Regions from separate parts of the Ruegeria sp. HKCCSP351 genome, predicted to be linked through region 1. Evidence: riboswitches for the same ligand, from Rfam matches in the RefSeq annotation. Region 1 holds a riboswitch; each other region holds the start of a gene.

The links. A riboswitch is a leader RNA that binds a small molecule or an ion and turns the genes downstream of it on or off. The one in region 1 is predicted to bind cobalamin.
Region 2: another riboswitch for cobalamin. It lies ahead of I9182_RS11315 (hypothetical protein); the one in region 1 lies ahead of I9182_RS05235 (DUF1636 domain-containing protein).
Region 3: another riboswitch for cobalamin. It lies ahead of I9182_RS20010 (DUF4198 domain-containing protein); the one in region 1 lies ahead of I9182_RS05235 (DUF1636 domain-containing protein).

Annotation. Positions count from the first base shown of each region.
Region 1 covers NZ_JAEDOV010000002.1:222,003-225,277, reverse strand. Annotated here, with positions in the region: gene cobN (cobaltochelatase subunit CobN) at 1-102, opposite strand, end outside; gene cobW (cobalamin biosynthesis protein CobW) at 106-1,161, opposite strand; gene I9182_RS05235 (DUF1636 domain-containing protein) at 1,166-1,540, opposite strand; cobalamin riboswitch at 1,634-1,839, opposite strand; gene I9182_RS05230 (NAD(P)-dependent oxidoreductase) at 1,924-2,937, shown strand.
Region 2 covers NZ_JAEDOV010000004.1:351,916-355,190, forward strand. Annotated here, with positions in the region: gene rsgA (ribosome small subunit-dependent GTPase A) at 1-631, shown strand, start outside; gene I9182_RS11310 (hypothetical protein) at 668-1,525, opposite strand; cobalamin riboswitch at 1,657-1,877, shown strand; gene I9182_RS11315 (hypothetical protein) at 1,967-2,374, shown strand; gene I9182_RS11320 (dual specificity protein phosphatase family protein) at 2,366-2,878, opposite strand; gene I9182_RS11325 (DNA polymerase III subunit gamma/tau) at 3,018-3,275, shown strand, end outside.
Region 3 covers NZ_JAEDOV010000017.1:15,008-18,282, reverse strand. Annotated here, with positions in the region: gene I9182_RS20015 (ROK family transcriptional regulator) at 143-1,291, shown strand; cobalamin riboswitch at 1,412-1,611, shown strand; gene I9182_RS20010 (DUF4198 domain-containing protein) at 1,743-2,528, shown strand; gene cbiM (cobalt transporter CbiM) at 2,535-3,146, shown strand; gene I9182_RS20000 (cobalt ABC transporter permease) at 3,143-3,275, shown strand, end outside.

The DNA.
Region 1 (3,275 bases):
GTCGGAAAAGGACAGCACAACCAGATCAGCCGGGCTTTGGCCCAGATCGGTTGGGGTCTCGGTTTCCTCGAGCCCGTGGCTTTCGCGAAAGACGACGTGCATGACTTACTCGGCAACCTCGGTCACACCCACGAGGATATCACGGATCTCGGCCTCTTTGATGTCGTCATGCTCGGCAATCACGACCAGGCGCGAGCGGCGCTCCTCACCGGGCTCCCACGGGCGGTCGTATTGGTGACGAACCCGTGCGCCGACAGCCTGAACCAGCAGGCGCATCGGTTTGCCTGTGACGGCGGCATAGCCTTTGACGCGCAGAATATTCAGCTCAGATGCCAGACGTTCAATCCTGGCTACCAGTTCCGCCGGGTCGGTCTGTTCCGGCAACTCGACGATGATGCTTTCGAAGTCGTCATGCTCATGATCGTGATGGCCATCGTGATGTGACGGGCGGGCGTCCATGTCATCTTCGGCGGCAGCCTCAAGGCCAAGCACGACACGTACGTCGACGACACCCTCTGCAACCTCGACGACGGGAAGCGGGCGCGGCGCCTCGGCGGCGATAATCTGTTTAGCTTTCGCGACACCTTCGGGACCTGCCAGATCGGGCTTGGTCAGCAGGATGATATCCGCGCACGAGATCTGATCCTCGAACACCTCGGACAAGGGTGTTTCGTGATCAATCGAGTCATCAGCCAGCCTTTGGGCATCCACCGCTTCAACGTTCGGAGCAAAGCGACCGGCGGCCACGGCCTCGGCATCGGCCAGCGCGATCACGCCATCAACAGTGATTTTCGAACGGATATCAGGCCAATCAAATGCTTTCAGCAGCGGTTTGGGCAGTGCAAGGCCGGATGTTTCGATCAGGATGTGATCCGGGCGCGGTTCCAGCGCCATCAGCGCCTCGATGGTCGGGATGAAATCATCAGCCACGGTGCAGCAAATGCAGCCGTTTGCCAGTTCCATGATGTTTTCCGCAGGGCAATCCGGTATCGCGCAGGATTTCAGAATGTCGCCATCAACACCCACATCTCCAAACTCGTTAACAACAATCGCCAGCCGCTTTCCCTGCGGGTTCTGCATCAGATGGCGCACCAGCGTGGTTTTGCCCGAGCCCAGAAAGCCGGTGATCACGGTGACGGGAAGTTTTTCTAGGTTCGACATGATCTCAGCCTCCAATCGGGGGAATGCGCGATGCGCAGTTTTTGCGGAAATGTTCAGGACGGTCGCGCCACTTCACCAGACCATCGTCTGTGGCCAGATACTTGGTCACACCATCGATGATGACATCGACGTGATCGATTTCGTTCAGGTTCTCGTAAACAAAGGTCCAGCGATCCGGCCCGCCCCGAAGAACGATGGAACAGCCCTGATCGCAGTTCGAAAGGCATTCGACAGGTTTCAGAGTGATACCATCTGGCAAGGCAGCCTGTTCCAGGGCCTTGTGCAACAATGTGCCGGGTCGTTCGGCGTCATCCTCGACGGGCAGACCCCGGCGGCAAGTCGTGCAAACCAGTAGCTCTACCGGTGCGGTCTCGGTCATGTCTCTCATCCCCCCAAATCCTCTTCGCGGGGGACGGGGTTTCATGCGGGCACCACGTCTGCACATGGACCCGACACCGGAACACCCCGCCCGGTTTCAACTTCGGGTGTTGGCAGGTCTCCCGGCTTGCGGATGCCAGAGCGGTCGCTCTGTCGGATGTCCCGCCTTCCCGGCACAGGCCAGTGGCATTGGGCATCCTCTCCGGTCACGGTCGCGGGGGCGGCTGCGTTTGGCGGATGAACCGTTGACGCATTCCCTTTTCATCGGCTGTCGCCGACACCAACGACAGGGACATGCGGCACCGCTGACCCGCTTGTCAAGCGGTTCGCGCGCAACAAATAAGCCAAGGTGAAAAAAGCGACCTGTAGGCGTCGTTCGGCGGCATGAAGAACGTGTTCGGTATATGGTCGCATGACGGGAAAACGACGAACTTGGAGATGCGTCATATGAAAGTGGGATTTATCGGTCTGGGTAACGTAGGCGGCAAGCTTTCGGGATCCCTTTTGCGCAACGGCATTGATCTGACTGTGCATGACCTGAACGCGGATCTGGTGGCCGAGTTTGTCGCCAAAGGCGCAAAGGCGGCAGAAGGGCCCGCCCAGTTGATGCGCGATTGCGATGCGGTGATCACCTGTCTGCCGTCTCCGGCAGCATCGGACGCAGTCATGCAGGAGATGTTGCCCGAAGTGGGCCCCGGCAAGATCTGGATGGAGATGTCGACCACGGACGAGGCCGAAGTCAAACACCTGGGTGCCGAAGTCATATCGCGCGGCGGTGCGGCCGTCGATTGCCCGGTTTCTGGCGGGTGCCACCGTGCCGCGACGGGCAATATCTCGATCTTCGCGGGCTGCGACCGGGAAACGTTTGAACGAATTCTGCCGTTCCTGACGACAATGGGCCGCCGGGTTTTGCACACCGGTGAACTGGGCTCGGCGTCGGTGCTGAAAGTGATGACCAACTATCTTGCCACCGCCAACCTGATCACCTGCGCCGAAGCACTGGTTACGGCAAAGGCTGCGGGGATGGATCTGAACACGACCTATGAGGCGATCAAAATCTCGTCCGGCACGTCCTTCGTGCACGAAACCGAAAGTCAGGTCATCCTGAATGGGTCGCGCGATATTTCCTTCACCATGGATCTGGTGAAGAAGGATATCGGTTTGTTTCAGGAGGTCGCCGACCGCGCCGGGGTGCCGCTGGAAATAAATCCGGTGATGATCAACATCTTTAACGATGGTATCGCACGCTATGGCGAACGCGAGCTTTCACCAAATATTATCAAGCGGCTGGAAGAGGCAACTGGTCTGGATATCACTGCCCCGGGCTTCCCAGCCGAAATGACGGATGATGAGCCGGAGGAGCCGGGATACGAGGTTGTGCCACAAGGGCGCGCCTGAACGCCAGGCACATACCAAACCACATCGCGCCCCGTGAACGAGCAGAGGTAGGAAGGTGATCCGAAAAAACACGCCATATCTGGCCCGCAGTTCGACAGAATCGCGGGCCATGAACGTCTGAAAATACCAAGCATCGCAAGCGTGTATTGCGGGGCCAAGTCAGCGATTTGGATGTAGTTGGAGGCGAGTACCGGAATCGAACCGGTGTACACGGATTTGCAATCCGGAAACTTTTGTTGATTTCAAAGGGAAAAATTGTAAACGGACTTGTTTCGTTCAGGGTCACTTTTCAATAGGTTACGAGGCCCAGGTAAACGGTTTTTCACAGGCTCCCACTC
Region 2 (3,275 bases), on a different contig from region 1:
TGTTGTCCTGACGAAAGCTGACCAGTCGGATGATCCCGGAAGTTTCTCGGGACAAGTGGAATCTCTGGACCCGTTTTTGACGGTTTTGACGATCAACGCTCGGGATCCGGCAGATGTCGAAAAGGTTCTGGCATGGTGTCCCAAAGGCCAGACCGGCGCGCTGGTCGGGTCGTCGGGCGTGGGTAAAACGACGCTCAGCAACACCATGACAGATCAAAACCTCGCCACGTCTGGAATTCGCGAAGACGACGCACGGGGCAGGCATACGACAACGGTGCGCGCGTTGCACCGGATGAGTAACGGTGGATGGCTGATCGACACGCCCGGAATGCGCGCATTGCGCCTGCTGGACGCCCAGGACGGGATCGACGACGTATTCTCGGACATCACAGAGCTTGGCCAAAGCTGCCGCTTTTCGGATTGTCAGCACGAGACCGAGCCCGGCTGTGCCGTGCAGAACGCAATCGACGAAGGCGTGCTTGATCCGGCGCGGCTGGACCGCTGGCGCAAGCTGCGGCGTGAAGATCAGCGAAACTCGGAAACCGTTGCGCAATCGCGGGCGCGGGACAGGGCGTTTGGCAAGATGGTGCGCGGTGTCATGCAGGACAAGAAACTTCGTAAACGGCCATAGCTGCAAGGTGTTATGGAAAACCTGCGTCGCGTCTGATCAGGCGATCAGGCGCGGCCAGACCGCTGCATTGCGCCGGGCAAATGCCCCAATGTGACCAACCTCCGGCAGTCCGAATTCGGCAGGCTTCAGAAGGTGGCGTCTGGCCTCGGGGCCGTACAGATCGGCAAGGCGCCAAACTGCCTCGGGCGGAGCCATCTGGTCATCTTCGAACGTGAACAGATCCACAGGTGTTCCAGAACTGCCCCAATGCGCATCAGGCAAATTCTGCCCGATCTCGGGAACGTAGCTAAGAGGAGCTGTACACCATTTGCGCCATTGCCAGTAGACCGAGGCGGGCAGGTCCGAACCAAACCCGATCGCTTTGCCGGGCAGATACCCAAGCGCTCGCACCATCAGCGGTGCATGGCCATACCAGAACAGCCCTGCCAACCCCCGATAGGGCCATGGGTGATCTTTCAAAGTCACCAGCCCCGAACACACACCGATCATACGGTCGATCTGGTCGATATCCGGCTGCACCGGCCCCAGCATCGCACCGACCGAATGGCCGATGGTCCACTGCTGCGCATTTGGAAACCGTCTGCGCATCTCGGCCCGCGCCGCAGGCATATCGATCAACGCCCAATCCGCCATAGTTGCAGTTGCGTCTTTCAGGCGGCCGACCAAAGAAAACCCGTAGTCCCGATAGTCATAGGTCAGGCAAGCTATCCCCCGCTCGGCGGCCAGCCATCGCGCGAAGTGTTGATAATAGTCACGCGGCACACCCGTGGCACTGTTCAGCACGACAACGGTTTCCGGCTCACCTGCTGGCCGGTGCAACCGCGCCGACAAGGTCACAGACCCGGACGGAAAGCGGAAATCTTCGATCAACACCGTCTGTTCCGAATCCAACATGGTCCCCGGCTTTCGCTGAAACAATCGGTTTGCCTGCCTTCGATGCCGATGACACTAGGCCGGAACATAATCCGCATCCAGCATGACCAAACGTCCGGCCAAAGATCGGCTTGACTCGGAACGCGATCAGGCGCTAGCGGTTGTGTGATGGTTTCCGGCCCCCACAAGAGGTCGGGATGAAAAGGGAACACGGTGCGGTTTGTCTGGTCATACAGACATCAACCTAGTCCGCGACTGCCCCCGCAACTGTAAGCGGTAAGCAATGCCGAAATACCACTGGCCCATGGGCTGGGAAGGTCGGCAGAGCAATGACCCGCAAGTCAGGAGACCTGCCATCGGAACTGAAACCGAAACTCGGGCGGGGTGTCCGGGCAGGTCCTGACGGCAAAATGCTGTCCCACCTGCCCCAATATCCAGCCCACCACGCGCGGAGGGCGCAGGATGATCTGGAAGACAAAATCACACAAATACAGCGCAACTGTGTGCCAGCGGACGGGCAATACCTGCCCGGCTTTGGCGCGACTGGCCCGCTCGATTTCCGAAGCCATGGCGCAGGCGGTTTCGGCCACCAGCGAGGATTTCGAATTTGAAGGCAACAGCGCGCTGTCACATTGCGTAGAAGGGTGCATGGCAGCGATCCGAGCGCGATCCGAAAGCGTTCGCGTTTTCTGCGGGGCGCACCCTGATACAGCAATTCGGGACCTGGATGCCTATGCCGATTTGATCTTCGGACTTGAATTCAGCACGCTGCCCTCGGGCATTGTCACGAACCCGCCTTGCGCGATGATCGAGGTTTCAACGATCCGACCCCCGAAATTCGGTTACGCACCCCAGCAGCTTTCAGCTTGATCCCACTTCCACCTGTACCGGCGTGATCCGGGACGCCCAGGCCAGCTGCGCATCGGTTTCGACAGCGCACGGGCGTACGGCCCGCAGGCGGTCCAGTGCGTCGCTGGCGCGTTCACCGCATTCAACCATCAGTCGCAGAACAATCATCCCGGACCTGCCGCACCCCCCACGGCAGTGCACAAGGACCCGGCCACCACCCGACAGTGCATGTCGGGCCGTGGCGCTGACCTCTGGCCAGGCCTTCTGAACCGCTTGCGTTGGCGCTCCAAAATCTTCGATCGGCAGGTGAACCCACCGGCTGGCCCGGCTTTGGATGTCACTGCCAAAGTGCTGCGCGCCATCCTGAAGCATTTCGACATCCGTCGTCATTGAAATCACAAGGCCCGGTTTCCACGCCGCAATCGTATCCAGATCGGTGGCGTAATCCCCGCCACGACCGGGCATTGAAGTAAGGGCAAGCGTCCCGCCTCCGACCTGCAGAGCAAAGATGACCAACTGCGACATGAAGTGCGTCCTCCCCCAAGGTACTCTTTAAGAAATGAGTCATTAAATCCGCTGGTCCAGTTTAGTTGGAAACCAGCCCGTTCCTGAAACAAAAAATCATCGCGCCCCGCAGTGGACGCGGGCTGCCGCCGCCACTACGCTGTGCCGAAGCACCGAATCCGAGCGAGAAGACATGACAGACACGCCCAGCCCCGCCTATCAGGTTCTCGCCCGCAAATACCGCCCGGAAACCTTTGCCGACCTGGTAGGTCAGGATGCCATGGTGCGCACCCTGAAAAACGCTTTCGAGGCCGACCGGATTGCGCAGGCTTTTGTCATGACCGGCATTCGCGGGACGGGTAAAACGACCACGGCGCGGATCATCGCCAAGGGCATGAACTGCATCGGACCCGACGGA
Region 3 (3,275 bases), on a different contig from region 1:
GATTCGAATTTTGAGTCAATAAATAAATCACTCTTATTTATTATTGACAGAAAGGAAGGGTTTCAACATTGTCGTCACGAAGGGGATGGCCGTGTCTGCAAACAACTCTTTGGACAATACCGCTGGCGTACGCGAGCCAGACATGCGCGGCACCAATCAAAGCGGAATGCGGGCCCGAAATGAACGGCTTGTCCTGTCACTGGTCCGGCGCCATCAGGCCCTTGCAAAATCTGAAATCGCGCGCATGACCGGGCTGTCGGCACAGACGGTTTCGGTCATCATGCGCCAGTTGGAAACCGATGGGCTGCTTCTGCGGGGTGAACCGATCCGGGGAAAAGTCGGGCAGCCCTCGGTTCCCATGCGCCTGAATCCGGATGGCGCGTATTTCTTCGGGCTCAAAGTCGGGCGGCGCAGTACCGAGCTGGTGCTGACGGATTTCCTTGGCAATGTCAGGCAACGCGAACGGCGGACTTATGATTTTCCGACGCCCGAGGCGACACTGAGCTTTTCCAAGGAAAGCCTCGACAAAGTGATGACGTCGCTGTCGCCCGAAGCGCGCGGCAGGATCGCGGGTCTTGGGATTGCGATGCCGTTCTACCTTTGGGACTGGGCACAGACATTGCAGGTTCCGCAGGAGAAAATGGATCCGTGGCGTGACGCGGACTTGAAAGGCGCGCTGGCCGCAAGCTATGACTTGCCGGTGTTCTTGCAGAACGACGCAACGGCCGCCTGCGGCGCCGAGCTGGTCTTTAGCCCGGCGGAAGGCCCACGAGATTTCCTGTATTTTTATGTGGGCTTCTTCATTGGGGGCGGGGTGGTTCTGAACGGCTCGATCTTTTCGGGGCGGGGAAACGCCGGTGCGCTTGGCCCATTGCCCGTGCCGGACGACGCAGGCGGAGTGAAACCGTTGATAGATGTCGCCAGTCTTTATGTACTGGAGCGCGCGACAGGTGAGAATGCCGCAACAGCCGGTTCAATTTGGGAAACGACACAGCATTGGGACGTACCGGAAACCCACCTTGAGAACTGGCTGAAACAAGCGGCGCACGGGATCGCCCATGCCACAGTCTCATCTTGCAGCCTGATCGACTTCGAATGTGTCAAGATTGATGGCTGGATGCCCGCAGGCATCAAGGCGCGGCTGGTGGAACTGGTTGAGGTCGAACTATCCGACCTGAACCTGACCGGGCTGGAACGGCCTTTGGTGCTGGCGGGGACGGCAGGCCCCGATGCCCGCTCATTGGGGGCGGCCAGTTTGCCATTGTCGGAAAGATACCTGCTCGAAGGGTAGGTTCATCCCTGAAAACCCCGACCTTTATCCAAAGCGGATCCGCCGGAAAAAGGGCATTGCCCGCTAAACTTTTTGACAGCCAGCGCAATTGATCGTTGACGGATGCCGAAGAAGTCTGGCAAGCCGCTCGGCATGTCCGGTTCCGGGGCGTGCTCTGGAATCAATAGGGAATGCGGTGCGGGCTTTGGCCCAACTCCGCAACTGCACCCGCAACTGTAAGCGGCGAGCAGGGCTGAAGTGCCACTGGAGTTAATCCGGGAAGGCCAGCCCAACGCTTTGACCCGCAAGTCAGGATACCTGCCGGACATGTGCCTTTGACAAGGGCACTCCTAATCGGCGACGGGATGCGCGTCGGAGCAGGATGCTTGAAAAAGCAGCTTAGCTTGGACATCCCCGCAGTCAAAACGCATCTCGTACCGGGGTTGGTGCGATGGGACAAGGACGACTATTGATGACCAAGCTGCTTTCCGCAGCCGCTGTGGCGATAGCGCTTCCAGCGATAGCAGATGCGCATTTCCTGCTGGAATACACCGCTGACACCATGATCGACGCACCGGGGAATGTTCCGGTCAAGCTGATCTTTTGGCATCCGTTCTCGAACGGGCATGTCATGGATCTGGACAAGCCGCAGGAATTCTACGTGATCCACAACGGTCAGAAAACCGATCTGCTGGATACCCTGGAACCCGTGCGTTTCACCGGTGGCGAAAACGAAGGCGCGGCATTCAAGGGTTATGTTCCCGTCAAACGGTCGGGCGACTATGTGCTGGTGACTGTTCCCCAGCCCTATTACGAGGAATCCGAGAATATCTATATCCAGCAGATTGCCAAGGCATTCCTGAACCGCAACGAACTGCCGACCGACTGGATGAACCCGGTGGGCTTGCCGGTTGAGATCATCCCGCTCAACAAACCAACCAACATCATCGCGGGGTCGACCTTTACAGGTCGGGTTATGGCCGAAGGCCAACCGGTTGCGGGTGCCGAGATCGAGATCGAGTACATGGCCGCAGAACCGGACATGGAAAGCGCGGCCGCCTCGGCCCCGACCGTCTCACCGATGCCGGGCGGCACGTTGGTCGCAACTTCGGATGATAACGGGTATTTCACGTTCGGCGTTCCGAAAGCCGGATATTGGGGTTTTGCCGCGCTCGGTGCCGGTCCTGTGACCGAACACAACGGCAAAGAACTCAGCCAGGACGCGGTCATCTGGATCCGCGCATGGGATTTGGAGTAATCGTAGATGCATATCGTTGACGGAGCCTTGTCCAACCCGGTCGTGATCGGCGGAGCCGTCGCTGCGGCGGGTGGGATTGCCATGGGCCTCAGGTCGCTGGATCTTGATCGCATCCCCACGGCGGGGGTGCTGTCGGCCAGCTTTTTCGTGGCATCGCTGATCCATGTGCCGATTGGCCCTTCGTCAGTGCATCTGATCCTCAACGGCATGGCCGGGCTATTGTTGGGCTGGGCCGCATTCCCGGCCCTGTTCGTCGGGCTTTTGCTGCAAGCCGTCTTCTTTGGCTTTGGCGGGTTGACCGTACTGGGGATCAACACCCTGAACATCGCGTTGCCCGCGGTTTTGGCCGGACTGGTCTTTAGCCGCCTGATCGCCCACGGCTCACCTCTGCAAGGTGCGATATGGGGCGGGGTCGGTGGTGCCTTTGCCATTGCCGCCACAACCGGCATGGTTGCATTTTCTCTGGCCTTGTCCGGGGATGCCTTCCTGCCTGCGGCCAAGCTTGTTTTCTTTGCACATATTCCTGTCATGGCGATTGAGGCAATCCTGACCGGGTTCGCGGTTTTGCTGGCGCGCAAGGTCAAGCCCGAGCTTTTTGTCAAAGGAGCGGTCGCGTGAGGTACCTGGCGATCGTTCTGGCGCTGAGCTGCGCACCCGTACCTGCCTTGGCGCATAAGGTCATAGCCGGAGTGTTTGAATCCGGTGACGCCATCGAAGGCGAAATCGGCTTTTCCAACGGTGACATGG